3 regions of the Citricoccus sp. K5 genome follow, and region 3 is predicted to be linked to each of the others. Evidence: riboswitches for the same ligand, from Rfam matches in the RefSeq annotation. Region 3 holds a riboswitch; each other region holds the start of a gene.

Region 1 (10,245 bases), 620 kb from region 3:
GCCCTGCCCCTGGGGCCCGACGACGGCGCGCACCTCGCTGCCCTCGCTCGCCTACGGGCCCTCCAGCCCATCGCGGCGCACGAGGAGGAGGCCCTGGCCAGCCTGGCCGGCGGCCGAGAGCAGGAGATCATCCAAGCTCAGAAGCTCCTCGGCCTGCGTCGCCTCATCACCTTCGGCCAGGCCCGCCACCAGGCCGAGCAGGCAGCCCGGCGGCTGAACGACTACCGACTCTGGGCCCATACCCAGGGCCTGCCCCAACTGCTCGACCGGCTCGAGCAGCACCCCACCATCGCCGCCTCCATCCCCACCGAGGACGCCCTCCATCCGAGCATCGGCCTGCTCCGCCGCCTGCCCGAGCTCGGGATCGCTCCCGAGCTGATGCCGGCGGAGGACATCGCCCCGCTCCCCCGGGCCATCGCGACCCTCGAAGAGGCGCTCCGCCGCGAGGTCGAGCGTCGCGCGGCAGCCCACCGGGCCGGCGTCGTGGTCCGGGACGGCGAGGCCCGCGCCCTGCTGGACACCATGGATGTGGAGCGGCTCAAGGATGCCACCGCCGACCGGCTGTCCACGAGCCCGCTGCTCGAGGCGGGCATCACCACGGTGCTGCAGGTCTGGGACCGCGGCGCCGAGCTCGAGGCGCTGGACGGCGTCGGGAAGACCACCGCCACCCGTCTGCGCGGCGCCGCCCGCACGCTGTGGGACCTCGCCGTGGACGGCACGGGCCTGCGGCTGGACCCGGCCGACCGCACCGAGGCCGCCACCGAGCTGTTGCGCCGGACCCGGGCATGGAAGCATCTGCTGCCGCTGCGGCGTGCCACGGCCGGGGTCGCGCTGGCCGAGGCCCTCGCCCCGCTGGCCCACACGCAGGCACCGGGGCATCCCGTGCTGCTGGCGCCGCGGGCGCGGACCGCCGCGCAGTTCCGGGAGGCGGTGGCTTCCGTACTTCAGTTGGCCGGAACGGTTCCTTCCGAAAGGCACACCGGGCCCGACGCTGGCGCTTACCCAGGTGCCGGTGGGTCCGGGGACGAGGTCTGGGTCGATTTTCTGGCGAGGCCGGCGGACTACTACGCGCTGTTCGCCGAGCTCGGGTTCACCACGGAGGATCCGGAGAAGACGCAGGGCGACCTGCCGGCGGAGATCGTGGAGGCGGTCCGGGCCTTCCGCCTGGACACCACGTACCTGACCGCGTCACTGCGCGGCTATCAGAGCTTCGGGGCGAAGTTCGCGCTGGTGCAGGGCAAGGTGGTGATCGGCGACGAGATGGGCCTGGGCAAGACCGTGGAAGCGCTGGCAGTGCTGACGCATCTGGCCGCGACCGGCGGGACGGAGCGGCCGGTGCACTTCCTGGTGGTGTGCCCGGCGGCCGTGGTGACGAACTGGATGCGGGAGATCGAGAAGATGACCACGCTGCCTGCGCATCGGCTGCACGGGCCCAACCGGGAAGCCGCGGCGAGTGCCTGGCGGCGCACCGGTGGTGTGGCTGTGACGACCTTCGCCACCCTGCGCAGTGCGGCCTTCGGCGATGAGGGTACCGAGCCGGTGCCGCTGGGCTGCGTGGTGGTCGATGAGGCGCAGTACATCAAGAACCCGGAGGCGCTGCGGTCCCAGGCGGTGGCGGAGGTGATCGGACGGACGGAGCGGGCGATCCTGCTGACCGGCACGCCGCTGATGAACCGGCTCGAGGAGTTCCGGGTGCTCATTGGCTATCTCCGCCCGGATCTGGTGCTGGATTCGCATGCGCTGGCGCCGGCGCGGTTCCGGCAGCAGGTGGCCCCGGCGTATCTGCGGCGCAACCAGGAGGACGTGCTCACCGAGTTGCCGGAGCTGGTGGAGGTTCAGGAGCTGCTGCCGATGATCGCGGCGGATGCGCAGGCCTACCGGGAGGCCGTGAGTGAGGGGAACTTCATGGCGATGCGGACGGCCGCGTTTTCTTCTGGGGGTGCGTCCGAGAAGATGCAGCGGCTGGTGGAGATCGTGTCCGAGGCCGAGGAGAACGGTCGGCGGGTGATCGTGTTCTCGTTCTTCCGGGACGTGTTGGACGCCGTGGCGGAGACCCTGGACGGTCCGGTGTTCGGGCCGCTGACCGGCTCGGTGGCGGCGGCACAGCGGCAGGCGATGGTGGACGCTTTTTCTGCTGCGCCCGGAGGTGCCGCTCTGGTGGCGCAAGTGACGGCCGGCGGGGTGGGGCTGAACATCCAGGCCGCCTCCGTGGTGGTGCTCTGCGAGCCGCAGCTGAACCCGGCCATCGAGTGGCAGGCCATCGCCCGGGCCCGGCGGATGGGGCAGCTGGAGACCGTGCAGGTGCACCGGCTGCTCAGCGAGGACGGCGTGGACCAGCGACTGACCGAGATGCTGGCGGTCAAGGCGGAACTGTTCGAGCAGTTCGCCCGGGAGTCCGACGTGGCCGAGGCGGCACCTGAGGCCGTGGACGTGTCCGAGGCGGAGCTGGCCAGGGAGGTTGTTGCTGCGGAGCGGGAGCGGTTGCTCGGCGACCGAGGCACCTACCAAGCTTCCGACAGTCCCTGCGCGACGTAAGAAGGGCTGAAGTGCCAGGCAGCTGGGCAAAGGTTCTGCCGCCGTACTGGACTGCTTCACTGGGGTTCAACAAGCGCAGAGGCGAGCCGCCTCCATCATCCGATAACTTCAATGTATGAGTCATGAGCGCACCATGGACCTGATCCGTCAGATGGTCTCCGAAAGAGAGTGGAGTCAGTTCCACACCCCGGAGAACCTTGCGAAGAGCATCTCCATCGAGTCCGGTGAACTTCTGGAATGTTTCCAATGGGGCGGCGAGGCAGAAATCGAAGCGGTTCAGTCGGAGCTCGCCGACGTCCTGACGTACTGCTTCCTTCTTGCGGATGCCCTTGGCCTAGACGTGGACGAGATCGTCCAGACCAAATTGGGCAAGACCCACGAGAAGTACCCCGTGGACCTCGCCAAAGGCAGGAGCACGAAGTATGACCGACTTTGAGATCCAGAGCTTTCCTCTGAACAGCGAGGGTGTCAGCGCAGCCGCTTCGAAGGAGCCGCGACTGAAGAACTGGCCAGCGGTCTACATCCTGCATGAGGGCCGGTCCACCGAGTCCCATCGGGTGGCTCAGAAAATTTACGTGGGCGAAACGCTCAAAGCGGACCGCCGACTCACGCAGCATATGCAGAGCGATGCCAAGAAGGATCTCACGGAAACACGTGTGGTGCTACACGATATGTACAACAAGTCCGCCACCCTCGATCTGGAGGCTTTCCTCATCCGGATGTTTTCCGGTGACGGCCACGAAATTCAGAACCGCAATGAGGGGATCGTTGCCGGGCAGTACTTCGCTCGCGAGTACTACCAGGAGACCTTCAAGCAGATCTTTCAGCAACTGTATGCGGATGGGCTCTTCGTCCAAACCCAGCTGGACATCATCAATCAGGACCTATACAAACTCTCCCCGTTCAAGGAGCTTTCGCCCGAACAGGACGAGTCAGTGCGCCGCATGGCGGAGGCAGTTCTCGCCGACGTCGGTGGCGCCGCAGTTCAACCCTCCTCCGTCGAGACGATGGTGGTTCAAGGGGGCCCCGGAACCGGCAAGACCGTGCTTGCCGTCGTGCTGATGAAGCTTCTCGCCGATATCGGCGAGTCAACAGATGAGGAACTGGAAGACCTGATTCAAGAAGGTCGACCCTTCAGCGACCTCTTCACCCAAGAAAACAGAGACCGGCTTCGGGGGCTAACCATCGGGTTGGTGATCCCCCAGCAATCGCTCCGGAAGTCCATCCAGAATGTCTTCAAGAGGGCACCGGGACTGAAGCCATCGCAAGTGGTGGACCCATTCAAGGTTGGGGGGTCGGGTATTGAGTACGACCTGCTGGTGGTGGACGAAGCACACCGCCTAAGCCAGCGTGCCAACCAGTCCGCCGGCATGCTCAACATCCAGTTCCAGACGATCACCGAAGACCTGTTTGGCGGGGATGATCATTCCAAGACCCAACTGGACTGGATCCGCGCAAAGAGCCGACACCAGGTTCTGATCCTTGACCCCAATCAAACTGTCAGACCCGCGGACCTTCCCCGTGACAGCGTCGAGGCGGTGATCCAGGAAGCCTCGTCAGCTGCTCGACTTTTCACGCTCCAGTCCCAACTTCGAGTGCGGGCGGGCGACGACTATGTGGGTTTCTTCGGCAAGGTGCTGCGCTCGGCCGGCAACGGCATGGCGCCTTCGGCTCCCGACATCATGAAGTATGACCTGCGCATGTTTACCGACCTCAAGCGGATGAGACAGGAGATTCTGCGGCTGGATAGCCGAAACGGTTTGGCCCGCCTCCTCGCAGGGTTTGCCTGGAAGTGGCGTAGCAAAAAGAACAAAGCTGCCTTCGACATCGAGCTCGATGGACTGGAGTTGCGATGGAATTCCACAGCAACAGACTGGGTCAGTTCGCCAAAGTCGCCGCTCGAAGTCGGTTCTATCCACACCATCCAGGGCTACGACCTGAATTACGCGGGGGTGATCATCGGCCCCGACCTGAGATTGGACGAGTCCACGGGCCGGGTCACCTTCAACCGGCAGTCCTACTTCGACACGAAGGGTATGGAGAGCAACAGGAAGTTGGATATCACGTACACGGACGATCAGATCCGGGAGTACGTGATCAACATCTACAACGTCTTGTTGACCCGAGGCATCCTCGGCACGTTTCTCTACGTCTGTGATGAGCCACTGCGGAAGTACTTGGCTCAGCATTACTTCCCCGACATCTTGTCCGGAGCTAGCGAAGCGACGTTCATGGGAACATCGCTTATCCATGGGGCCGACTACCTCGTGAACCCTGATCCTCGGATTACCTATCGGCCCCGAGCACACCGCGGGGCGATCGAAAAGGTGGTGCTCAAGACGGTAGACACCGTTCCCCTGCGAGACACGTGACAACTTCGAAACTATCGCGGACTGCTTCGGACGCATCTTGGCGCTCCAGTAGCGAGCCCGCATACATATCCTGGTGGCTGACGTGTTCGCGACCTCGATTGGCCGTCGCCCCGTCGCCACGACTGAGTCAGATGGCCCCGCGCATAATGGCGGGGACGAAGCCCAACTCCTCCAGTTGTCCGATCACGGTCAACACCAACGGACCGGCATCCAGTCTCAAACGATATGACCGCGGTGATTCCGGCAATCGTCCGAGGAGTCTTCGGTCCACGAGTCCACGGATCAGTTGGCTGCGCGTCGATGAAGAGCCGGGAAACACCTCCGCAAGGTGACTCGCCTTCACTATGCCGCGCTCCGCCACGGTACTCAGGGCCGCTGCCTCTGGCACGCTAATCTGTGCCGACCGCAGCAGACGGTCAATCGCCGGTAATAGCACACGTGCACGGACGAAGCTCGCCTCGCCCAGTGACTTCACTCGCGTCAGGTCATCGCGGAGTCCGAGCAACACATACTCACACCAGCGCACAAGGCCAATGTCCTGATAGGTGTCCGCATCGGCAAGGTGCTCGTAGTACCGCTCTCGGTCGGCACCGAAAACCGCAGTCGGGTTCAAAGCGCGGAAGCTGGTTGTCTGGGTGAATCCCTGCTGGACCAGCACTGCATAGGTGAGCAACCGTGCCACCCGACCATTACCATTCCCGAACGGGTGGATCCACAGGAACCGATGATGGGAGACGGCCGTCGCCACTAGGTCCAGGTTTCCAGGCCGTTCGGCGTTGATGAAGTCGGCGAGCTCGCCCATCAGCAGGGGGATCAGGTCCGGGCCGGGAGGAACGTGCTTAGCACCCGAGATGGCCACCGGCATGGTGCGGTAGGAACCGGGGGTGCGATCCCCCTCGGTTTCGAGCCCCTCGACGGCGATTCGGTGCAGCTCGCGTATGAACATCTGGGTCAGTGGCACTCCCGGCTCGACGTGCTCGTCGATGAACTCCGAGGCCTTCTCCAAATTGATGATCTCCTGCACGGAGTCCGAATACTGGAAGCCGTCCGATTGCTCCTTCTCGGTCACGACATCCAGAACCGTGGTGCGGTTTCCTTCGATGCGGGCGCTCGTCATGCTGGTGACCAGTTGCAGCACCTGGTGTATCTGTCCTAGAAGCTCCGGGTCCGTATCCGTCATGGCCAAGTCACCACGCAATCGTTCGAGATCGAAGACGGCCATCGTCAGCGAAGAGTCGAAAGGAAACTCAGGAATGTGTAGCGACATGTGCTCAGACTTTACCGCGATGGGTCGCCGTATTTAAGGTCAACTACCACAATGTCTCTTACTTTCGGGGTTTTCGAGTTACACGGGGCTACCCAGTAATTAATCACGGTTCGTCGAGAAATTAACCCGCGACTGCGAAGAGAAGTCCACGAGACCCGAGTCGACCTACATCGGCCGGCCCACGCAACATCGCCCGCTCGATCAACCGCAGCCCCCGGGTGCCCGACGACACGACATATCGTCCGGCGCCTGGGGGCTGTGCGTTACTGTGGCCACACACCACGTGACACGGGGTGCCCCGCGAGGGGCTGAGAGAACACCCGTCGAACCTGATCTAGTTCGTACTAGCGAAGGGATGTCGCGCCTATGCCGCGCACTCATTTTTCTGCACCCGCTCTTCCTGACCCCACTGACCTGGTCAAACACACCCACCAGCTACTCCCCCGGCTCCGGGAGACCCAGCCGTTGGTCCAGTGCCTGACCAATCCGGTCACCGTCAACTTCGTCGCCAATGGCCTGCTCGCCCTCGGCGCGACGCCCGCCATGACGGACATCCCCGGCGAGGCCGGCTCGTTCGCCCGCGCCGCCTCTGCCGTGCTCATCAACCTCGGCACCCCACACTCCGAGCAACGAGAGGCCATGCTCGAGGCAGCAGAAACAGCGCACGACGCCGGCACCCCCTGGGTGCTCGACCCCGTCGCCGTGGGTGCCCTGCCTGTCCGCACCGCCCTCGCACATCGTCTGCTAGACCTCTCCCCCACTGTAATCCGCGGCAATGCCTCCGAGATCCGGGCCCTCGCCGGAGAAGGCACCGGCGGTCGCGGTGTTGACTCCTCCGACACCACCGAGGCCGCCCGGGACAGCGCCCTGCAGCTGGCCCGCACCACCGGCGCGGTCGTCGCTGTCTCCGGGGAGACCGACCTCATCACCAACGGCCACAGCATCGTCCGCATCGCCAACGGCCACCCCCTGCTGACGCGCATCACCGGAGCCGGCTGCCTCCTCGGGGCGGTGGTTGCGGCCTTCGTCGCCACAGGCTCCACCGCACGCACCATCTCACCCGATTCAGCGGCTGAGACCAGCACCGATCCACTCGCCACCACTGTCACGGCCTGCACGATCTACGCCATCGCCGCCGAACTGGCCGCCGAACAGACCCACCGGCCGGGATCCTTCATCCCCGCCTTCCTCGACGAACTCGACGCCCTCACCCCCGAGGACGTCACCGCCCGGGCACGAATCACCGTTGAGCCTGCTGCAGCAGCAACCCCAGCCCTCAACTCGACCACAGGGAGGACCGCATGAGCCTGACCACCACCGCGAACGCCAGCACCACGACACCAATCACCCCGCCCCCCGATCTCTCCGTCTACCTCGTCACCGACTCGGCACAAGCCCAGGGCGCGGGCCGCACACTCGTCGAGACGGTCGTGGCCGCCGTCGGCGGTGGTGTCACCACCGTTCAACTGAGGGAGAAGACCACCCCGGCCCGGCAGCAGATCGAACTGCTCGAGACCCTGTCCGCAGCGCTCCCCGTACACGTGACCCTGCTGGTCAACGACCGCGTGGACGTCTACCTCGCCGCCCGCCACCGCGGGGCCCGCGTCCACGGGGTGCACGTGGGCCAGTCGGACCTGGACGTGGCGGACGTTCGCCGGCTCATCGGCCCGGAGGCGATCCTCGGCATCAGCGCCGCCACCCCGGACCAGCTCGCGGCCACCGAGGCCAGCATCGCCGACGTCACCTACGTGGGCATCGGCGCCCTGCGCACCACCTTCTCCAAAGCGGACGCGCCTGCTCCCATCGGCGCGGAGCGCATCGAGCATCTCGCCGCCACCACCGCACTGCCCGCCGTCGCGATTGGCGGGGTGGTCCCAGACGATCTCCCAGGCCTGCGGAACGCGGGACTGGCGGGGGCCGCCGTCGTGTCTTGGGTCTGTGCCGCGGAGGACCCGCAGCGAGCTGCGGCCGAGTTGGCCCAGGCCTGGCGGTCGGCTCCGGCGCGGTAGACACTGGTGACGACCACACAGCGGACACCCGACCCCAGGAGCTTCCATGTCCTTCCAGGCCTACCTCGACACCATCGAGGAGAAGACCGGTCTCACCCCGCGCCAACTGATCGAGATCGCGCAGAGCCGCGGCTATGACGACGCCTCGGTCAAGGCCGGCGTCATCCTCGACTGGCTCAAGGCCGACTACGGACTCGGCCGCGGACACGGCATGGCCCTGGTCCACGTCATCAAGAGGGGCCCCCAGATCGACGCCAAGCACGTGGGGACCACGGGCAGCCACAGCGACGAGTCGGACGTGCTCTGGCTCGACGGCAAGGCCACCAAGCCCGCCTGACCGGCGGTCGCTTTCAGCTGCGTCTCAGCGTCCGAAGCCCCCACCCCGAGGCCCGGGGCGGGGGCGAGAGGTCACTGGCCCTGCTGGGCCATCTCGATCCACGGCCCGTACCGGTCGGCCTCGCTCTGAATCAGGGCGGCGGTCTCCTCGTAGTCACGGAAGGTCGGAATCTGGTTGCCGTCCTCGATGACCTTGATGTAGCCGGGATCCTCGACGGCCGTACCCATCGCGTCGGAGAGGGCCTTGACCACCTCGTCCGGGGTGCCGGCCGGCGCCATGATGCCGGCCCATGAGGCGTTCTGCAGGTCAACGCCCTCCTCCTGGGCGGTCGGCACGTCCGGGTAGTCCGGGTGGCGTTCCTCGGAGAGCATGGCCAAGTAGCGCATCTCCCCGCCGTCCACCTGGGCCTTCTGGCTGCCCATCGCATCGATCGAGAAAGTCACGTCACCAGCGGCAGCCGCGGCGATGGAGGGGGCGGACCCGTCATACGGCACGCTGGTCAACTCGATTCCCGCCAGGTCCTGCAGGCCCCGTGCCGGGGAATCCCACACGGATCCGACCCCGGGGGAGGAATAGGTCAGCTTCCCTGGGTTGGCCTTGGCATCCTCGATGAGCTCTGAGAGGGACTCGTAGGGACTGCCCGCCGGTACGGCGATGGCACCCGGGCCCTCGATGGCCTGACCGATCGGGACGAAGTCATCCGGGCTGACGTCGTAGTCCATGAACTGGAGCGTCGCCACCTCCACGCCCATCATGGACAGGTTGTAGCCGTTCGGCTCCTGCTCGGCCAGCCAGGTGTAGCCGATCGACCCGTTGGCCCCGGGCCGGTTCTCCACGATCACGGACACCCCCAGCTCATCCTCCAGCAGCGGGGCCAGGGTGCGGGCGGTGAGGTCTCCCTGGCCGCCTGGCTGCCACGGCACCACGAGGCGGATGTCCGTAGTGGGAAAGTCCTCCGCGTCAGCGGTCTTGCTCCCGGCGTTGTCGGCACAGGCGCTCAGCACCATGGTGCCGGCAAGGGCGAGAGCCGCCAGGGACAGGGTTCTGGTCTTCAGGTGCAGAGACATGATTCTCCTTGGTTCTGAGGGGTGCAGCGAATAAGGGGGGGTGGGCGGGTCTACCAATGAGTGGTTCAGGTCCCGACGGCGGCGCGCGGGACCACGGTGCGGTTCACCAAATACGTGGGTTGGCCCTGGAACAGGGCGTCGAGGACGTTCTGGGCGGTCTTGGTGCGGATCTCCTGTTCGGACTCTTCCGAGTACCACGCCGCGTGGGGCGTCAGGACCGTGTTCTCGAGTTCGGTGAACGGGGACTGATGACCGAGCGGTTCCGCGCTGAAGACGTCCAGTCCGGCCCCTCCCAGCCGGCCTCCTGCCAGGGCCGCCGCCAGGTCCTCTTCCTGGACGATTCCGCCGCGGGAAGTGTTGAGCAACAGCGCCGTGGTCTTCATCAGGCCCAGCAACCGGGAATCCACCAGGTTGACCGTCTCGGTGGTGAGCGGGAGGTGGATCGAGACCACGTCCGCTGCCGCGAAGAGCTCTTCGGGCGTCACCAGCGTGGTGTCATGCTCCCGCAACGCGACGTCCGGGTCCACGAACGGATCGTGTGCGATCACCCTCATGCCGAAGATCTGCATCTTCGCAGCCAGACGCCGGGGGATGTTGCCGAAGCCCAGCAGCCCCAAGGTGGCCCCGCGGAGCCGGTGCAGCGGCTTGGCCTGGGCAT
Region 2 (10,245 bases), 240 kb from region 3:
CTTTCCATCTATCTCCTGCTGGCCGGCCACAACACGCCGGGCGGCGGGTTCGCCGGCGGACTGATCGCCGGCCTCGCCCTGACCATCCGCTACCTGGCCGGCGGCCGCTACGAGCTCGAACAGGCGATGCCCATCCCCGCCGGTGTCCTGCTGGGCTCGGGGCTCGCCCTGGCTGCCGTCACCGGCATGGTTCCGCTGTTCTTCGGCGGCCAGGTTTTCCAATCGGCCATCATCGACTTCACCCTGCCGGTGCTGGGGCATGTCAAGTTCGTCACGGCCACGATCTTCGACATCGGTGTCTATCTCGTGGTGGTCGGCCTGGTCATCGACGTCCTACGTTCCCTCGGCTCGGAGGTGGACCGCCGCCACGAGGTAGAGACCACGGCCCTCGTGGAGGCTGAGAAGCGTCGCCGTGAGGCCCGTGCCGGCCTCGCAGCAGCCACCTCCGACACCGCCTCGACCTCCGCCTCCGGCTCACCGGCTGGCACGACCACCACGTCCACCACCGGGTCCACCGGTGCTGCGGGGACCACGGGAACCGGGACGGTGACGCCATGAGCGTGAATATTGTGCTGCTGCTGGTCATGGGCGTGATGTACGCCGTGAGCATCTACCTGCTGCTGGAGCGGACCCTGACCCGCGTGCTGCTGGGCATGATCCTGATCACCAACGCCACGAACCTGCTGATCCTCACCATGGCCGGTGCCCCCGGCCAGGCCCCGCTCGTGGAGGACGGCGTGGACCCCAGCGCCTACACGGATCCGTTGCCCCAGGCCATGACCCTGACCTCGATCGTCATCTCTTTCGCCATTACGGCCTTCATGCTCGGCATGATCTACCGGTCCTGGAAGCTGGGCCGGCGGGACGAGGTCCTGGTGGACGCCGAGGACGTCAAGGTCGCCGAGCAGTCCTCCTTCGACGCGGAGGAGGATGCGGAGCTGCTGGAGGAGCCGTCGGAGTTCCTCGAGGAGAACGAGGACCCGAACGCGGACTACGAGCACGCCACGGCCATCAACCCCTCCACTGGTGCCCTGGCGGTCCGCCACCGTGCCGACGGCACGGTGAAGGTGAAGACGGACGCCAACCGGCACCGGCCGGGTGGCGGCCGCCCATCGCGGCACGAACCGGAGGAGGGCGAACACCCCGTCGGATCGCTCGGCCACGACGACCACCTCCCGGATGAAGACGAACGCTCCGGCAGCCCCCGGTCCCGACCACGGGGCCGCGAACCGAAGGACGGTGAGTGATGGACCTGGACATCGTCTCCCTCGCACCCCTCGCGGTCCTGCTGCCGATCCTCGGCGCAGCCCTGGCCTTCGTGTTGGTCCGCCGCCCCAAGGCGCAGATCGCCACCACCGTCACCACCATCACCCTGACACTGCTCCTCGAGTGCCTCCTGCTGGCCGCCACGTGGGACACGGGTGCCGTGGCCGTCTTCCTCGGCGGCTGGGAGGCCCCGTGGGGCATCACGATGGTGGTGGACCGGTTCTCGGCCCTGATGCTGGTGGTGTCCTCGGCGATCGTGCTAGCGGTGCTGATCTACGCCTCCGCGCAGGGCATCACGGACCAGGACCAGGGCGGTCCGGTCTCGATCTTCCACCCCACGTTCCTGATCCTGGTGGCGGGCGTGTCCAACGCCTTCCTCGCCGGTGACCTCTTCAACCTCTACGTCGGGTTCGAGATCCTCTTGACAGCTTCATATGTGCTGCTGACCCTGGGAGGCACCGGACCGCGTATCCGAGCGGGTGTGACCTACGTGGTGGTCTCGGTGATCTCCTCGGTGCTCTTCCTGATCGCCATCGCCATGATCTACGGCGCCACGGGCACCATCAACATGGCCGACGTGGCCGTCAAGATCGCGGAACTGGATCCGGACGTCCAGATGGTGCTGCACGTGATGCTGCTCGTCGGCTTCGGCATCAAGGCCGCCGTGTTCCCGCTGTCCTTCTGGCTGCCCGACTCCTACCCGACGGCCCCTGCCCCCGTGACCGCCGTGTTCGCGGGCTTGCTCACCAAGGTCGGCGTCTACGCGATCATCCGGACCGAAACGCTGCTGTTCCCGGGAGACCGGGTGAACTCGCTGCTGCTCTGGGTGGCCCTGCTGACGATGATCGTCGGCATCCTCGGCGCCCTCGCTCAGAACGACATCAAGCGTGTCCTGTCCTTCACGCTCGTCTCCCACATCGGCTTCATGATCTTCGGCGTGGCCATGGCCAGTGTGCTCGGGCTGGGGGCCACGGTGTTCTACGTGGTGCACCACATCACGGTGCAGACCGGTCTGTTCCTCGTCACCGGACTGATCGAGCAGCGGGCCGGGTCCGCCAACATCGACCGTCTCGGCGGGATGGCGAAGATCTCACCGCTGATCGCGATCCTGTTCTTCATCCCGGCCATGAACCTGGGCGGCATCCCGCCGTTCTCCGGCTTCCTCGCCAAGATCGGACTGATCCAGGCAGGCGTGGGCGCGGATCACGGCATGGCGTGGGCGCTTGTGGCCGCCTCGGTGGTGACCTCGCTGTTGACGCTGCTGGTGATGGTCCGCGTGTGGACCCGCTCGTTCTGGCGCCGGGTGGAGGACGTCGAGCACCCGCCGGCCAAACTGGTCCTGGCGTTGGAGGAGACGGAGGCCCGGCGCGCCGGCCGGAGCGCCAGGGCTGTCGCGGTCGAGACGCAGACCAAGACCGCAACGCACGCCGGTACCAAGGTCCTGACTAAGACCCAGACCAAGACCCAGATCAAGACCCCGACCAAGATCGCCAAGGGACCGGCCCGCGGCATGGTCTATCCGACGATCGGGCTCGTGGCCTTCGGCCTGGCCTTCACCGTGTTCGCCGGACCGCTCTACGCGTTCTCTGACCGGGCCGCCACGGACATGCTCCTGCGCACGCCCTATATCGAGGCCGTCCTCGGCCCGGAGGCCGCCGCCCAGGCGGAGCGGGACCTGGGTGGACTGGAGGAACGGGGCATCCATGTCCCGGACCAGGACAACAGCGGACCGGGCGTGCTGGATTCCATCCCCGGGGATTCCGAGGGGCATGATGTCGGCGACAGCACGGAAGGGGGGCAGCCATGAGCACCGGCCCGGACGACCAGGACGGTGGCCGCTCCTTCTGGAGCCAATGGCCGATCCTCCTGGGGCTGACCCTCACGTGGGGCGCCCTCTGGGAGGACTTCTCGCCGGGGGTGCTACTGGCCGGCGTCGTGTTCTCGATGCTGACGTTGAGCTTCTACCGGCTGCCACGGGTGAACTTCTCGGACCGCTTCAACCTCTGGTATGCCCTGGTCTTCACGTTCCGGTTCCTCTGGCACGTGGTGACCGCCTCCATCTCGGTGGCCTGGGACGCTATCACGCAGGGGCCCAAGATCGTCAACTCCGTGGTGGCGGTCCCGCTGCGCAGCCACGATGACCTGATCGTCACGCTCACGGGCCATGCGTTAGCCTTGGTGCCCGGCTCCCTGGTCATCGACGTGGACCGGCCCAGCTCGACCCTGTACCTGCACTGCCTGAACGTGGACAATGCGGAGGCGGTCGAGGGCTTCCGGGCCGAGGCCCTGAGCACCGAGGCCGCGATCATCCGGGCCATCGGCACCAAGGCGGACCTGGCCCTGGTGCGGGAGGACGAGGCGCGTCGCGCCGACGCCACGGCGGGGAGGAGGCTCGGATGACGATGCTGGAAGGGGCAGGGATCATCTGCCTGATCCTGCTGGGCGTGGGTGCCCTGGCGGCGATCTACCGGATCGTCCGCGGGCCCTCGATCCTGGATCGGGCCATCGCCACGGACGTGCTGTTGATCGTCATCTCGTCCGCGCTGTGCGTGGAGATGGCCGTCAACCACCACACGGACAACATCGTGTTCGTGGTGGTGGCCTCCGTGATCGGATTCGTGGGATCGGTGACGCTGTCCCGGTTCGTGGCCGAGGCCAGGAAGGAGCCCAGTGAACGTGCCTGACCTGGACTGGATCCAGATCTCCGACGGCATCGCCGCCGTGCTGTTGGTCCTCGGTGCCCTGATGTCCACCGTGGCCGGGATCGGCCTGTTCCGGTTCCCGGACCAGCTCTCCCGCATGCACGCCGGCACGAAGCCCCAGGTGCTCGGGCTGCTGCTAATGCTGATGGCCCTGGCCTTCGCCTGGCGGGCGTGGGTGTGGGTGCCGATACTGGTGCTGGCGTGGGTGCTGCAGATGCTCACCGCGCCGGTCTCCGCCCACCTCGTGGGCCGGGCGGGCTACCGCACCAAGCACCTCAAGCCGGAATTCCACTACGTGGACGAACTCGCGGACGTGGTCGCCCGTCAGGACGACGCGGGCAAGCCGGCCGCCACGGCCCACGACCAGCGGACCGTCCCGAAGGACGACCCGACGGACCAGCAGGGCCGCGACTGAACCCGCCCCGCTGGGCCGGCTGAGTCCGGGCGTCTCTCGCTTGGCGCGACCGTCGCCGCCGGTGAGCTGAACCGGTCCGAGTCCGGCCGGCGTCGGACCTCAGACCTCGGCGGTCCCGGCCTTGGACTTCGAGCGGGACTGGATGGCCTTCACGGCGGAATTCGCGCCGCGCTTGGACGAGACGCGGATGATCGCGGAGATGCCCGCGGAGATGGTGGCGAAGGTGATGGCGCTCCACATGTTGGCCTCGGTGTCGTCCAGGTCCTTCGGAGCGTCATGGCCGGTGATCTTCCTCCAGGCGAACTCCACGACCTTGGTGCCGATGATGCCACCGCCGATGGTGATTCCGGTGGCGATGAGCTTTTCCACGAGGGTGTTCACGGGTTCCTCCAGGACGTTGACGGTGGTCATTGCGCGTTCAGGGTCAGCCTAACGGGTCACCGGGCCGGACGCGCCCCGGGTGGACTATGATGGACGGACACTGTGAACGACAGGGGAGCACCTTCGGGTGCTGAGAGTGCGCTCAGCGCAGACCCTCGAACCTGCTCCGGCTAGCACCGGCGAAGGAAGTCGAGTTCTCTGATGGAACGTCAGGAACCGTCCGGCAGCATCCGCGTGCGGGTGTCCGTGGCGTACCGTTCCGTTCCGTCCCCCTCCTTGTATCCCTGAGGAGGAACACCACATGGTCTCCATGAAGACCGGCAACACCCCGCACCACCCCGGCACCACCCCCGAGCCCGACGCCGGCCACGCGCCGTCCACAGGCACCGGAACCACCACCACCGGCGCCGGGCGGGCGTCCCGCAACGCCCCGAACCGGCGCTCCTGGCGGGTGGTGGACATCGTCGTGGCCGCCGTCATCGCGGTGGCCTCCGGCGTCATCTTCTGGGCCTGGAACCTGGCCTATGCCGGACTGAGCCCCGCCTTCGCGGCCTTCCCGCCGTCCTCCGCCCTGGTGGCCGGGATGTGGCTCTTCCCGGCCGTGCTCGGCGGGCTCATCATCCGCAGGCCCGGTGCCGCGCTGTTCACCGAACTGGTCGCAGCGACCGTCTCCGCGTTGCTCGGCTCCCAGTTCGGCCTGACCGTGCTCGCCTCCGGCGTGATCCAGGGCCTCGGCGCCGAACTGATCCTGCTGGCCTTCCTCTACCGCCGCTTCACCCTGCCGGTAGCCCTGCTCGCCGGCCTGCTCACGGGCCTCTTCGGCGGCATCAATGACGCGTTCATCTTCAACTGGTTCCCCGAGTACACCCTGGATTGGAAGCTGATCTACGTGGGACTGGTGGGCGTGTCCGGGGTGGTGATCGCCGGCCTGCTGTCCTGGCTGGCCACGCGCGGGCTCGCGGCCACGGGCGCCCTGTCCGCCCTGGCCTCCCGCCGTGCCCACCAGGAGCCGGTGGCCTGAGCGGTGCCGGGAGCACGCATCACCGCGGCGGGCTGGGGCTGGCGCCACGCCGGCCGGCCGGTGCCCGCCGTCGCGGATCTGGACCTAGAGGTGCCGGCGGGGCAGAAGGTCCTGCTGGCCGGGCCCTCCGGTGCCGGCAAGTCCACCCTGCTCTACGCCCTCGCCGGGGTGCTGGACCCCGCCGACGAGTCCGAGGAGACCGGATCCCTGCGGGTGGACGGCACCGTGTCCCGCCAGCTGCGCGGCCACGCCGGTCTGGTCCAGCAGGACCCCGAGACCCAGGTGATCCTGTCCCGCGTCGGCGATGATGCCGCGTTCGGCGCCGAGAACCTGCAGGTGCCCAGGGACCAGATCTGGGACCGTGTCCGGGACGCCCTGGACGCCGTGGGGCTGGGCGAGGATCAGGGGATCTCCCTGGCCCGGGACACCTCGCGACTCTCCGGCGGGCAGAAACAACGCCTCGCCCTGGCCGGGATCCTGGCGATGCGCCCGCCGTTGATCCTGTTGGACGAGCCGACCGCCAACCTGGATCCGGCCGGGGTGCTGGAGGTCCGCGACGCCGTGCTCGCCGTCGTCGAGCGGACTGGGGCGACTCTGCTCGTGGTCGAGCACCGGTTGGCGATCTGGGCCGACCACGTGGACCGCATGCTCGTCCTGGAACCCGGCGGCGGCATCAGTCACGACGGTTCCCCGGGCGAACTCCTGGCCCCGGGCCGCGTCCGGGACGAGCTGGCCGCGGCGGGCGTCTGGGTGCCCGGCCGCGTTCCGACAGTGACGGAGACCCGCCCGACGCCGGCACCCCCCGGTGCGCTGTTGACCGCGCGCGGTCTGGCCGTCTCGAAGGAGCCGGTGACACCGGGATGGCGTCGGCGCTTCGGCCCCACCCCGACGCCGGTCCAGGCGGACCTGGACCTGGAGCTGGGGGCCGGCGAAGCCGTCGTCGTGACCGGGGCCAACGGCAGCGGGAAGTCCACGCTGCTGCTGACCCTGGCCGGCCTGATCCCCTCCCACGCTGGCACGCTGACGGCGGGCGCCGCGCTCAAGGGGGAGCGGGCCGGCCACCTGCCGGACGACCCGCACCGGTGGAAAGCCGCTGACCTGGTCAGCCGGATCGGCACCGTCTTCCAGGAGCCCGAGCACCAGTTCGTCGCCACCACCGTGCGGGAAGAATTGCTGTTCGGGCCCCGCCATGCCCGCGACCCCGAGAGCGGGCGGCGGCTGTTCACCGACGTGGAGGCAGCCCAACGGGCGGACGGGCTGTTGGCAGCGCTGAACCTGGAATCGCTGGCAGAGGTCAACCCGTTCACGCTCTCCGGCGGGGAGAAGAGGCGGCTGTCCGTGGCCACGGTACTGGCGGCCGGGCCCGAGGTGGTGTTCCTCGACGAGCCGACCTTCGGCCAGGACGCCAACACGTGGGCCGTGCTCACGGGCTTGCTGCGCGGATTGGTGGCCGAGGGCCGCTCGGTGCTGGCCGTGACCCACGACGCCGACTTCGCCGCGGCGCTCGACGCCCGGACGATCGAGCTGGAGGTGGCCGCGTGACGGTGCCCGTCGCCGCCCTCTCCGCTCCGTCCCGCCCGGCGGCCGGCTCGGTTTTCGAGCGTGCCAACCCGCTGGCCAAGCTCGCGGCACTGCTGCCGGTGACGGCGGTGCTGGTGGCGACGATGGACTGGGTGTCCTCCGGGATCGTGCTGGTGGCCGCCGTGGCCCTCTTGCCGTGGTCCGGGATCCGGGTCGGCGCGTTCTTCCGCCGGGCCTGGGTGCTGGTGGCGGCCGCGCTGGTGTCCGCGTGGGGCACCGCCCTGGTCGGCGAGGACTCCGGACCCCTGCTGTTCGAGGCGGGGCCGGTGAGCATCTCCGAGGGCTCAGTCCTGGCCGGGCTGGCCACCGGGCTGCGCATCCTCGCGGTGGCGCTGCCCGGCGTGATGGTCTTCATCACCACCGACCCCACGGACCTGGCCGACGCCCTGTCCCAGCGGCTGCGGCTGCCCGCCCGCTTCGTCCTCGGATCCCTCGCGGCCTTCCGGCTGCTGGGCGTGCTGACGGAGGAATGGCGGACCCTCGGCCAGGCCCGGCGGGCCCGCGGCGTCGGAACGGGAGGCAATCCACTCCGCCGGCTGGGCTCCTGGCTCGGTCAGGTCTTCGGGCTCATGGTGCAGGCCATCCGCCGGGCCACCAAGCTTGCCATCACGATGGAGGCCCGGGGCTTCGGAACCGGCGACCGCACCTGGGCGCGGCAGTCCCGGTTCGGCGCGGTGGACGCCTGGGTGGTTCTGGGAGGCCTCGGGCTGTCCGCGCTCGCCGTAGGCCTGTCCGTGGCCACCGGGGCCTTCAACCTCGTGTGGGCGTGACACGGCGCGCTGTGTGGGACTGCTCCTAAGATCCTGGACTCTCCTGGTGCCGTCAGAAGCGCCCTGAACCACGCCTTGTCCTGGCCGTGGGCAGGCGTTTCCTGCTCCAGCCGGGCTCCGCGTTCGAACGCACCCCTTGGATCTCTGCACTCATGGACACGGATGACCTCCATCAAGAGCGAACCGGAGCGAAGAGCATGACCCAGTGATCACGTTCTGGGTCGTGGAGCATCTGACTCTCGAAGGACAGAGCCCCCTTGGTGGGATGGTGAACATTCTTCATCGCCGTTCTCCGCGTCCCTACCTCGCCAAGCGCCCAGATGTCGGCGAATTCTGACCCCCGCCCCAGCAACTCGTTGAGTAAGCCCTGAAGGCGTTCATCCTCGGGGTACCGACTCAGAGCGCGGCGGAACTCCGCGGCGGCCAGCAGGCGTAGCTGTCTAGCGCCTGTACACCCAAGTACCGTGGAGAGCCCTTTCGCGGTGAAAGCCTGGTGGACAATATTTCGGCCGTAGGGGCCGTCATCGAAGAGTGGTGCGAACAGTTCTGTGGCAGTGGCGTTGATCGACAGCATGTCCAGCCGACCGTCGTGGACCGTCACCGGCGTGGAGCCCTCCAGGCTGGCAAGCAACTGCCGGACCCCAGGGCTGATCGTTGTGGACGGCGCAAGTGGCTCCGGCGGCAGCTCACCGGCAAGTCGGAACAAATGCTCTGCCTCAATGGTGGAGAGCTGCAGGGCTGCTCCCAACGCACTGAGGATCTCGCGTGAGGGGCGAAGCGCGCGCCCCTGTTCGAGGCGGGTGTAGTACTCACTGGATATTCCTGCGATATCGGACAGTTCATGCCGGCGAAGCCCTGGCACTCGACGAGCAGAGAGCCGCGACCGTTCTTGCTGACCTGGGGGCTTCATCAGCGCTCTTCGGTGCCGGAGGAACTCTCCCAGATTTGGGCGAGCGTTGTGTGCCATGGATACATTCTGCCTTGGCGAGGAGCATCCCACCAAGGCTGCGTGGTCCTGCCGGTACCAGTCTCAGAGGGGCGTTCCTCAATCTCTCCAACTGCTTCACGATGAAGTTGCCAGCCGCTTCGCGATGGATCAGCGCCACCGACTCTTGAGGAACACCCGATGAATATTGCCGTCCGAACGATAATTCTGACCGGCGCGACGCGAGGCATTGGCCGTGAAGCAGCACGGGAGATCCTCCGGAGGGCCCCAGGGACCCACCTCGTGATCCTGGGCCGAAGCGCGTCCGCCGGTGAAGTCATGCCGAGCCTGCGAGAGATTTCGCCTCACGTCTCGACCATCGACATTGACCTAGCCAGCATGGCTAGCGTCACAGCAGCAATTGCGCAGGTGGAGGATCACTTGAATTCGGGGGCTTTACCGCCGCTGAGTGGACTCATCTTCAACGCCGGCGTCCACCTCTCTAGCGCGTTGGAATCCACTGTTGACGGCTACGAGAGGACCTTCGCTGTGAACGTCATGTCGACCCATCAACTGCTCCGTCAACTCCACCCGCATTTGACATCGCCCAGTCGCGTAGTGGTCACGGTCAGTGATGCCCATTTCGGGGATCTTCGGCACACCGCAGGGACTATGCCACCTCCTCGATGGTCCGACCCTGAGATCCTCTCTCGGCCCGGAGCATTCGACTCTCCAGAAAAAGTGCGGTCCGGCCGCCGTGCATACGTCACCAGCAAACTTGGTGGTGTGCACCTGGTTCACGAATGGTCCCGTCGACTGCCTGAGGGAATCGACATCGTGGCCTATAACCCCAGTCTCGTGGTGGGCACCGGTCTTGCTCGTGAAACTGGCGGGGCCTTCCCCTTTCTCATGAGGAGGGTGATTCCAGTACTGGCTTTGACGCCCCTCGTGGACACTCCGATGCCCGCGGGGCAAAAACTCGCCGATGTCGCTCTCGGGGCCACTGTCGCCACGAGTGGCAGCTACGTCCACCGAGAAAAGATCGCGGCATCGTCTTCCGAGTCCTATGACCTCGGGCGCGAGCTCCGTCTGTGGAGCTGGCTGGAACAAGAGCTGGGGGAGAGCAGTCCGGGGCCTCCGCACGCGTCGTCGGCGACATGACGAAGCCCCCGCCGACCTCACCC
Region 3 (10,245 bases):
GCGAACCGACCCGCCCCTACCGGCGCCTGCGCGACGGGGACTACCCCTCGGACCTGCGCGCCCTGCACCCGGACCTGCTTCCCGGGCGCATGGACCTTGCCATCCATCGCCGCGAAGCCCGGGCAGGCATGGGAACCGAGGGCAATTCCGCCGGGGCCGTCGCATCGCCCATCACGTCCCGGGCCTAGACCATGGCGCATCACGGCCTCGAGATTATGCACTGGCATCCCACGAACCTGAACAGGGTGAGATTCCAAGACAGAGTGGAGCGTTCAGCCAAACATCTCAGTTGGCCTGTCGGCCTGATTCCCACTGACCGCTGCGAGATCCTGCCGCGGAGTTTCCCCGCGATCATGAGTTTTCGCCGTGATCATCACTGGGAAGTCTCACGATCACCAGGAATTGTGGGAAGCGGAAGGGGCAAAGCGTCAACGCCCGCCAGCACCTGGCGCACCACCTCACCCGGATCCGGCGCCTCCATCAGCGCCCGCACCATCACGACGCCGGCCACGCCGGTCCCGGCCAGCGCCGCGGCATCCGCGGGGGTGACGTCCCCGATCGCCACGATCGGCAGGGCCGTGGCCGCCACCAGGGGTCCGTAACCGGACACCCCCAGCGGCTCACGCCCGGAGTCCTTCGTCGGCGTCAGCCGGAAGGGCCCGGCGCCGATGTAGTCCAGCACCTCACGTTGTGCCTCGGCGGCGCGGACCAACTCTAGGGTCCCCGTCGTCAGCCCGATGATCGCCTCCGGCCCCAGCAGCTCCCGTGCCGCGGCCACGGGCAGATCGTCCTGGCCCAGGTGCACGCCATGCACCGCCGCGCCCCGCGACCGAGCAACCCAAGCGACATCCGGCCGGTCGTCCACCAGCACCCGGGTGGCCGGCCGGGCGGCATGCACCGCCTCGGCCACGGCGAGGGTCAGCTCCAGCAGTTCGGCGGCGGAGGCCTCCTTGGCGCGCACCTGCACGACGCCGGCCCCGGCGCCCGCCGCGGCCGCCGCCACGTCAACGGTGCGCCGTCCGGTCCCCGAGGTCACGAGGTAGCAGCGCAGGTCCAGCGGCTCCCGCCGCACCGCCTCACCGTTCACGAGAACACCCCGTTCTCCACAGCCTGACCCACGGCATCCAGCGCATCGAGCAGCTCCACCCGGAAACTCCCCGGCCCGGAGGCCCGCTCCGCGGCGAGTTCCCCGGCCACATTCATCCACACCGTGGCGGCCAGTGCGGCCTCGAAGCCGTCCTCGGCCACCACCGAGCACGCCGCGGTCAGTGTCCCGAGCAGGCACCCCGTGCCGGTGACCCGGGTGAGCTGGGAGGTGCCGCGCGCCACCAGGGTTCGACGGCCGGCGTCGAGCACCAGGTCTATTTCACCGGAGACGGCGACCGCTCCCCCGGTCCTCCGCACCACGTCACGGGCCGCCTCTTCGGCGGCTGCCGGCGCCGAGACCGAATCCGCCCCACGGCCCCCGGCACCAAAACCCACCAAGGCCAGCACCTCGGAGGCATTGCCGCGCACCACCTCCGGATCAGAATCCAGCAGCTTCCGCGCCAGCGGCGTGCGCACGGGAGCGAGGCCGATGGCGGTGGGGTCGAGCACCCAGGGCCGCCCGTCCCGCACGGCGACCTCGACCGCCGCGGGAATCCCGTCCATCGCGTCGGTGCTCAGGGTCCCGAGGTTGACCGCGATCGCATCGGCCACGGTGGTCACCACGGGGGCCTCGGCCAGGGTCTCGGTCATCATGGGGCGGGCGCCGGCGGCGAGCAGCCCGTCGGCCACGATCCCCATGGACACGGTCGCGGTGATGCAGTGCACCAGCGGCTGGCGCTCCCGCACCGCACGGATCACGGGCGCGACGGCGGCCAGGTCCGGATCGCGCGCGAGGTCCGGTCCCAGCCGGCTCGCCCCGCTCACCGGCCGCCTCCCGTCCCGACAACGCCTGCGGCGACCTCGTCGAGGTCCCCGTCCAGGTCCCGGGGTGCCAGCTTCGGCCCGAGCGCCGCGCCGAGCACGAGCAGCACCCCGCCCAGGACCACGAGCGCCATCACGGAGCCATCCCGTCCGAACCCGGCCTCGAGCGCAGGCAGGTAGAAGGGATAGAGCGCCGGGATGATGAGGGACAGGCTGTACCCGGAGCCGTAGCCGGTGGAGCGGATCTCGGTGGGGAACCGCTCGGAGAGGTACGCCGAGACGGGGCCGTAGGCGGAGACGGTGATGACCTGCAGCACGGCGGCGCACGCGGCCGCGGTGGCGAGGGTCGGCGAATGCACCGCCAGCCACCACACCACCGGGCCGGCGATGGCGGCGGCCAGTCCCCACAGCACGAAGACCCGACGCCGGCCCACGCGGGTGGACAGGTGCCCGGCCAGGGCCATCACCACGGCCTGCGCCACGGAGGCGATGCCCATGACCACGGGGACCGCGGTGGGATCCAGCGCGGAATCGGTGGCCAGCCGGTCGGTCAGCAGCAGCACGGTGGTGTTGGTCAGCAGCCACAGCCCGGTCATCAGCACGAAGACCTGCCAGAAGGCCCGCGCCCACCGGCCGGCGAGCAGCTGGCGCAGCCCCGGCCGACCGGCCGGCTTCGCCTGTCCCGCGGGCACCGTCTCCCCCGCCTGGTCCGCACGCTCGGCCTGTTCAGCCTCTTCCGCCCGCTGCTTGCTGAGGTGGAACACCGGGGCGTCGGTGACCTGCCGGGAGTAGTAGACCAGCATCCCCACGGAGAGCAGCGCGCCGAGCACGAACAGCAGCCGCCAGCCCCAGGCGGCGTAGGCGTCGGGCCCGATCAGCGCGAGCAGCCCGGCCACGGAGAACGCGATGGTGGCCTGCGCCCACGGGGCCATGGACAGAATGAGCCCGCTCATCAGCCCACGGCGGCGCGGGGCGGACCACTCCATGGCCAGCGGGATGGCCGCCGAGTACTCCCCCGCTACGAAGATCCCGCACAAGAAGCGCAGGGCCAGGATCAGCCCGATGGTCCCGGCGCCGAGGATCTCGTGCGTGGGGGTGGCGGCGATGACCAGGGCGCACAGGGCGGTCCCGGCGATCGCGATCCGCGTGGTGCGGGTGCGCCCGAGCCGGTCGGCGATGCGCCCGAACACCACCCCGCCGATCGGCCGCCCCAACATCATCGCGATGACGATCAGCGCCCCGGTGGACACGGCGGCGGCCGGCCCGGCGAGCACGAGCATCGCCGGGGCCAGGGCGGTCAGCGGCAGGAATACGTGGATATTGTCGATCCAGTTGCCCACCACGCCGGCCCGCAGGGCGGCCTTGCCCTCCGGGGGCAGGTGAACGACGGCGGCCGGGGCCGTGGCAGCGGCCGTCACCGGGCGCTCCCGGACAGTGCGGCGGTGGTGTTGCCAGGGCTGGCGCTTCCGGTGCTGCGGGTGGCGCCGGTTGCGGTTCCGGCAACGGCAGCGGCCTCGCCGGGTTCGATCCGTAGGGCCTGGTCGAAGAACTCCAGCTCGTGCCGGCAGGCGGTCAGGTAGGCCCGGGCCGCGGAGGCACGCACGGCCGGGGAGGCCGCGGCCATCTCGGCCTCCAGCTGGGCGAGGGCCTGCTCGGTGGCGGTGACGAAGCCGGGGTCCCGGTAGGTGTCCAGCCAGGCGGCGTAGGGGTGGCCCGCGGGGACGGCGGGCAGGGCGGCGCCGACCTGCGCGTAGAGCCAGAAGCAGGGCAGCACGGCGGCCACACCCACGGTCCGGTCCTCACCGAAGGCGGTGGCCAGCAGGAAGTTCGTGTAGGCACTGGTGACCGGACTCGACGCTGGCGTCAGGGCCGATTCACTGTTGCGGCCGAGCCAGCCGCGGTGCAGCTCGGCCTCTTCGGCCAGGGCTCCGGTGGCTGCCTGGGACCAGTAGACCTGGGCGGCGGGGTCGGTGCTGCGGGCGGAGAGTGCGGCCAGGGCTCGGGCGTAGCCGTTGAGGTACAGCGCGTCCTGGGCCAGGTAGAACGCGAAGGCGTGCTGCGGCAGGGACCCGTCCACCAGGGCGCGGACGAAGTCGGAGTCGGTGATGGCTTCGGTGGTCTCCGCGCCGGCGGCCCAGAGTGCGGCGGTCCACGGGCCGGAGGGTGCGACGGCTGGCGCGGGGTCGACGTCGTCGTTCTTGGTGCCAGCCCGCGGGGCACCCAGGTCTGCGGGTGCCTCGAGGAGGTGGGGGACGGCGTCGGGCGTCAGCCAGGGGGCGGACGATGCGGCCGCCTGCAGCCGGCGGGAGTGGTGGCCGTGGTCCACGGGGCCGTGGCCGGAGCCGACGCGCAGGGCGGCGCCGTGGGTGATGGACTCGTGGAGCCAGTCGGTGGCCCAGGCCAGGGCGGCGGCGGGGGTGTCCCCGAGGCCGAGGCGGGTGGCCAGGGCTGAGGACAGGGAGCAGCCGGTGCCGTGCGTGCTGGTGGTGTCCACGCGGGTGGAGGGCACGGCGATGCGGGTGCCGTCCGGGCCGAGCCAGGTGTTGGTGACGGTCAGGGTGTCCAGGTGCCCGGTCTTCACGACGACGGCCACGCCCGTCTCCGCGGACCAGCGGGCGGCTTGCTCCAGCGCCTCGTCCTCCGTGGTGGCGCGGGGCGAGCCGGCGAGCACGGCGAGCTCGTCGATGTTGGGGGTGACCACGGTGGCGCGGCGGCAGAAGGCGACCATGGCCTGCTCGGCCTCGGGCTGCAGCAGGCGGTCCCCGCTGGTGGCGATCATGACCGGGTCGACGACGAGGATCGGGGGTTGGACGTCGTCCAGCCAGGCGGTGACCGTTGCGATGATGTCCGCGGTGCCGAGCATGCCGGTCTTGACTGCGTCGAGGGTGACGTCGTCGCTGACGGCGCGCAGTTGGGCGGCGAGGAACTCGGCGGGCGGGACGTGTAGGTCCCGCACGCCGTGGGTGTTCTGGGCGACCAGGGCGGTCACGACGCTCATGCCGTAGCCGCCGGCCGCGGTGATGGACTTCAGGTCTGCGGCGGTGCCCGCTCCCCCGGTCGGATCGGTGCCGGCGATGGAGAGCACGCGGGGAACTGGGGATTTCTGGGTGTGGCAAGAAGAAGTCACGTGGACATCCCTTCGCTAGTTCGAACTAGATCAGGTTCCACGGGTTTGATCTCAGCGCCGGTCGGCGCACCCCGTGTCCGCGCCCCAGTATAGACAGGTCCAATTCGGCCCACCCACGGCGGCCATTCTGATACCCAAGCTGCCTGGTGTCCCAAAATCACGAGGTTCGTTTTTACCTTCGGGGTTACATTGGGCCCATCCAGCGGCTGGCCACATCGAAGCTTGAATCGCACCCCAGATCCCGATACAAGACCGCGCGGGGAGTCGGCCACCCATCAAGATCACCATTTGCCATTGGTGATCTTGATTTAGGCAGCTTCGATGGGTTTGAAGCACACAAGGACATTGCCTGCGGGTATCACATTCTCGGCCGTCAGCCGACACTTGCTCGACCACCTGACCTACTCGCAGCTCGACAAGTACGTGTTAGCACGGTCCGTACTCTGCAAGTGGATGGCAGTCTTGAAGCACACGTTGAACCAATATGCAGGTGTAGTTACAGCTAACCTTAGGATCATGAACCAACAGGATGGGAACAGCGAAGACACGGGCCCTTCGGGAGAACGAACCGTTCGAGAGCTCTCACCTGACGAATTTCTTAGTGAACGTCTAATCCGCCTTCTCGAGCTGATGGCCAATAGGCAATCGGAAATCCTTCGCTTGGCATCCTTCATGGATGATCGAGAGACTGAGGTCGACAATGCCGCTCGTCGTGCAAGGGAGCAGATCCAGGATCGACTCGGTAGCTCCATTAACGACGACGGAGTTGATGAGCTGGTAGAAGTCTTCGAATCCTTCAATACCCCAGACCCCACTAGTGATCTCAGCAATGAAGAGCGCGAGGAAGCCTTCATTAAGGCGCTCATCGACATGGAATCCAAGCTGCCGGATGGCCACATGTCAACATATCTAGACAGCGTCATACGCGCCCTACGAACGCCGCCTTCGTCGCACTTCTTACGGTCCTCCCTATTGGTGAGCCTTGTTGGAGAACTGGAAATGGTAGTGAACCAAATCGCCCGCGCAGCAGTAGAACGACAACCGAACACCTTGAAAGGTGGAGATCGGCAGCTTACATGGGCAGAAATCTCTCAGTTTGAATCGATTGACGAAATTAGAGACTCTTTCGTTGATAAGATTATTGACGAAATTTTTCGCGGCTCACTTTCTGACTGGATGGATTTTTTCGCGAAGAAGTTCAAACTTCCTCGAATACTTCGTGCAGAAACATTTGAAGCGCTAGAGGTAGTTCAACGCAGGCATTGCATCGTACATAACGCCGGCCTAGTCTCCGCGGCATATCTCTCCAAGCTCGAAAAGTTCGATGTTACAAAAGCAATTGACGACCCATTAGTTGTTGATACGAAGTATCTTCAGAATGCGGCAGACACATTATTCTCTATCGCATTTAGTTTAGTCTGGTCGATTGGCACAAAGTTATGCGCAAGTGAAGACGTAAAACATGACTTTTTTAGTCATCTTGCCGACCGCACTTATCACCTTCTTCAAGATCGTAGGTACGACCTCTTGAAGCAACTCGGGAAAGACGCACCTATTGACAAACTTAAAGACACAACATCTCTCATATTCAAAGTGAATGTCTGGCTATCTTACAAGTACAGCAATGACTTCGACGTTGTCCGTGAGGAAGTCGTGAAGTTCGACACGTCCGCCAGAAGCCGCGACTTCCAACTGGCCAAAGCGGCCCTACTTGACGACGTAGAGGATGCCAAGATGATCGCGGATTCGATGCTCCGGGACGGCGTTCTTAGCCGCGCCCACTACGTGACCTGGCCACTACTATCCAAGGTGCGCGAATTTGATCGATTAGAGCAAAGTGACGGGGATCTTGACGGAACTGCGGCTGACGCTATTGTAGATACAGTAGGCGCGGACACACCCGTAGCCGAAGTTCCAAGGGAGGACACTGAGAATGAGCACCCCTAACCTTTAAGAAGCATTAGCAGTCCGGGCGACGTGTAGCCCGGTGGCTGACAAATGGAACTGACGGGCCTCCGCAAGATTGTGGGGGTCCGTCAGCATTGAGCCACCCAATAGCTAAGGGTCCTTGATTATTCTCGTCCGTGCACTCGATTCACTTCGTCTGCTGCAGGGCCGTTCAAATGTCGACGGGTCCTCCTCGAACTGTCACGTGTTCGGAGCTTTCGTCACCTTGCTTGGGTAACGCTGGTAGATGAGTGTTGCTCTACCAATTCACCTAATGGCTAGCCTCAGGCGATTGCCCGGGCGTCTTGATAGACATCCACTGGCATGCCCCGATGCAGGTCCCACGTAATCTGCATCGGACGTTCACCTTTCCAAGAGTCAATATCCGCAGTTCCGAGGCAGACAAATGGCATCGTTCCTATCTCGTTGGCGGGTGCCTCGCGAACAAACAGCATCGTGCTCGTGCCATTCGTCAGTTTGGTGGCGTAGCGACGGCCCGTGGCTGACGATGCCCGGGTGTTGTTCTGGCTTTCCCAGTGGAACTGATCGCGGCTAATGGCGTAGTCGCGGTACATCGTGGTGGGCGAGAAGTCGCGCTCTGACTTCTTCAGATTGATGAGCAACGCATCAGTCGCGAACTCCTCGGACCAGGCAACGCCGGAAACGTGAACCGCGTCGGGTGACTTATCGAACGTCCTGATGCCAAGGGCGGGCAGAATCTCTTCACGACGGTAGTGCGCATGGGTCAAGAGTGGAGTGGAACGGCCCAGCGCCGTTTCACTTGGATTCGTCCGAGTGACCGAAAGCGTGTGCTCGAAGATCTCCTCAACTTCATCCACGAACGCCCTCTGGGCGCGGACCCATAGGAAGGCTTCGTCAATGGAGCTGAACCGCCCCTTCTGATAGATCGCCGTGAAGTAGAGCATCTCCGCGAACTGGCGCTCCCGGGCAGTCAGAGATGCGATTTCTACATCGTCACGCATCAATCGCAGATAGGTGTCAGCTCGTTCCCGGTCGTCGACATGAAGAAGCGCAGATGCCCGCAAGACCTGCTTTAACTCCACCTTCGGCAAATCGACTCGCGGCTCTGCCCGATCCGCCTTCATCTTCAGTGTCGCCCACGATCGACCGTTGGCACCGGAGCGGTAGATATCCGACAGGCCTCGACCAGCATCCTCCAGATACTGGTCGAGCCGGTACTCCCACAGTGATCGATCACCAGCGTGCTCACGGATGTCCTGCGCAAGCTGGTTCGCCGTCATGGCGATCTGGCCTTTGACGTTGTTGATGACGACGTCCTTGGCCACGGCATCCAGGACGATTTGGGAGCCGGCAGGAAGGAACGGAAAGTCGTTGCCGATGTCGTCGATCAAGCGCTTCCGTCCGGAGCCAGTGAGGGCGCGGAGCTTCTGATCGAACCTAAACTCCTTGCGCTGCATACCGATGAAGTCCAGAACAGTCAGCACATCCTTGCCGAAAGACCTCCGGAGTCCACGTCCGAGCTGCTGAAGGAAGATGGTCGCGCTCTGGGTGGGACGGAGGAACAGCACAGTGTTCACCTGTGGAATGTCCAAGCCCTCATTGAAGACATCGACGGTAAAGATGCACTTGATGTCTCCACGACGCAGGCCTTCCAGCGCCGCGCGGCGTTCTCCACCCGGCGTCTCGCCAGTGACCACGGCTGAGGAGATATTCGCGAGGTTGAAGCGATCTGCCATGTACTGGGCATGGCGTACCGACACACAGAAACCCAGAGCCTTGATGTCATCCACCGAGGACGACTTATCCACCAGTTGCCGAACGATCAGCCTCGCGCGTGCCTCGTTGCCCGTGTAGAGGTTCTCGAGCTCTGACGCGTCGTACTTCCCGGCCTTCCACGAGACTTCGGAGACGTCAACCTCGTCGGCCACTCCGAAGTAGTGGAACGGGACCAGGATGTCGGTGTCCAGTGCATCCCACAACCGCAGTTCTGAGGCGATTCGATTGCCAAATAGTTCTTTAACGTTGAACCCATTTGAACGCTCCGGTGTCGCGGTCAACCCGAGCAGTTCCAATGGCTTGACGTGGTCCAGAATCCGTCGGTATGTCACGGCGTCGGCATGGTGGAACTCGTCGATAACGACGACATCGAAGTGCTCGGCGCTGATGCGGTCGAGACCCCTCGACGACAACGACTGGACGCTGGCGAAGACGTGGTTCCAGCGCACCGGGCGCTGGCCGTCAACGAACAATTCCCCGAAGGATCCTTCACCCAGGATGTTCCGATAGGTGCGCATCGCTTGCTCGAGGATTTCCTTTCGGTGCGCCACGAAGAGCAGCCGCAGATCTTTCTTGTGCTCCGTGACGAGGTTTCGGTAATCGAGTCCCGCCACTACCGTCTTGCCAGTGCCCGTCGCTGCTACCACGAGGTTCCGATGCCGGTCATGTACCGACCGCTCGGCCTGGAGGTCCTCCAGGATGAGGGCCTGGTGCGGGTACGGACGGACCTCGAGGCCTGACAGGTCGACGGCTTTGCCTTCACTGCTGAATGAACCGTTGCTGATCTCCCGGTCCAGCCGTTCGGCATCCGTGTCCGGGTCATAGGACTCAAAGGCGGAATCCTGCCAGTAACTCTCGAACGTGGCCTCGAACTTCTTCATCAGCTCTGGGGTGGCCACTGACGACAGCCGGACGTTCCATTCCAATCCGTCGAGCAGTGCGGACTTCGACAGGTTCGAAGAACCCACATAGGCCGTACTGAATCCGCTCTCGCGGTGGAACATCCACGCCTTCGCATGGAGCCGGGTCGACCTGGTTTCATAGCTGATGTGGACCTCGCCGCCGAAGTCCCGCACGATCCGATCGAGCGCGCGCCGTTCCGTGGCGCCCACATAAGTGGTGGTGATGACCCGGAAGGGCACCTGACGTAGCTTCAGTTCGGCAAGCTGTTCCTCGAGGATCCTCAAGCCATGCCATTTGACGAAGGCACAGAGCAGATCCACCCGATCGGCGGTGTCGAGCTCTGCCCGCAGTTCTGCACCAAAACTCGGTTCATGCGAGGAGTTGGTCAGAAGGGCGGCCGCAGACAGCGGTGATTCGGGCCGGTGGAACGGTGCGGTCGACGGTTCATCGGGTGCCCGGACTTCCGTGAGAGCGGCAAGATTTCCTTCAGCACGGGGAGCAGACTGTTGGTAGTCCTCGCCGAGTACCGCGATGAGTTTCCGCGCCAGATCGACTCGTTCAGCAGCGCTCTTCTTCGACTCCAGGGCATGTCGGATAACGCC

What was found. Region 3 has a riboswitch for thiamine pyrophosphate ahead of BOSE125_RS12780 (bifunctional hydroxymethylpyrimidine kinase/phosphomethylpyrimidine kinase). Riboswitches for the same ligand answer to the same signal wherever they lie in the genome.
Region 1: another riboswitch for thiamine pyrophosphate. It lies ahead of thiM (hydroxyethylthiazole kinase); the one in region 3 lies ahead of BOSE125_RS12780 (bifunctional hydroxymethylpyrimidine kinase/phosphomethylpyrimidine kinase).
Region 2: another riboswitch for thiamine pyrophosphate. It lies ahead of BOSE125_RS11655 (ECF transporter S component); the one in region 3 lies ahead of BOSE125_RS12780 (bifunctional hydroxymethylpyrimidine kinase/phosphomethylpyrimidine kinase).

The regions. Positions count from the first base shown of each region.
Region 1 is NZ_LR732817.1:3,462,477-3,472,721, reverse strand. It holds gene BOSE125_RS15600 (DEAD/DEAH box helicase) at 1-2,535, shown strand, start outside; gene BOSE125_RS15595 (nucleotide pyrophosphohydrolase) at 2,669-2,971, shown strand; gene BOSE125_RS15590 (DUF2075 domain-containing protein) at 2,958-4,907, shown strand; gene BOSE125_RS15585 (Fic family protein) at 5,035-6,174, opposite strand; TPP riboswitch at 6,454-6,547, shown strand; gene thiM (hydroxyethylthiazole kinase) at 6,541-7,479, shown strand; gene thiE (thiamine phosphate synthase) at 7,476-8,183, shown strand; gene BOSE125_RS15570 (DUF4287 domain-containing protein) at 8,230-8,520, shown strand; gene BOSE125_RS15565 (tripartite tricarboxylate transporter substrate binding protein) at 8,592-9,587, opposite strand; gene BOSE125_RS15560 (C-terminal binding protein) at 9,653-10,245, opposite strand, start outside.
Region 2 is NZ_LR732817.1:2,600,899-2,611,143, reverse strand. It holds gene BOSE125_RS11690 (Na+/H+ antiporter subunit A) at 1-558, shown strand, start outside; gene BOSE125_RS11685 (Na(+)/H(+) antiporter subunit C) at 555-1,247, shown strand; gene BOSE125_RS11680 (Na+/H+ antiporter subunit D) at 1,247-3,073, shown strand; gene BOSE125_RS11675 (Na+/H+ antiporter subunit E) at 3,070-3,666, shown strand; gene BOSE125_RS11670 (monovalent cation/H+ antiporter complex subunit F) at 3,663-3,950, shown strand; gene mnhG (monovalent cation/H(+) antiporter subunit G) at 4,012-4,383, shown strand; gene BOSE125_RS11660 (DUF4235 domain-containing protein) at 4,483-4,794, opposite strand; TPP riboswitch at 4,866-4,969, shown strand; gene BOSE125_RS11655 (ECF transporter S component) at 5,066-5,785, shown strand; gene BOSE125_RS11650 (ABC transporter ATP-binding protein) at 5,789-7,327, shown strand; gene BOSE125_RS11645 (energy-coupling factor transporter transmembrane protein EcfT) at 7,330-8,136, shown strand; gene BOSE125_RS11640 (helix-turn-helix domain-containing protein) at 8,309-9,103, opposite strand; gene BOSE125_RS11635 (SDR family NAD(P)-dependent oxidoreductase) at 9,263-10,222, shown strand.
Region 3 is NZ_LR732817.1:2,843,210-2,853,454, forward strand. It holds gene BOSE125_RS12760 (NAD(P)H-dependent oxidoreductase) at 1-188, shown strand, start outside; gene BOSE125_RS12765 (thiamine phosphate synthase) at 374-1,087, opposite strand; gene thiM (hydroxyethylthiazole kinase) at 1,084-1,911, opposite strand; gene BOSE125_RS12775 (MFS transporter) at 1,908-3,326, opposite strand; gene BOSE125_RS12780 (bifunctional hydroxymethylpyrimidine kinase/phosphomethylpyrimidine kinase) at 3,323-4,993, opposite strand; TPP riboswitch at 5,026-5,119, opposite strand; gene BOSE125_RS12785 (hypothetical protein) at 5,552-6,982, shown strand; gene BOSE125_RS12790 (DEAD/DEAH box helicase) at 7,267-10,245, opposite strand, start outside.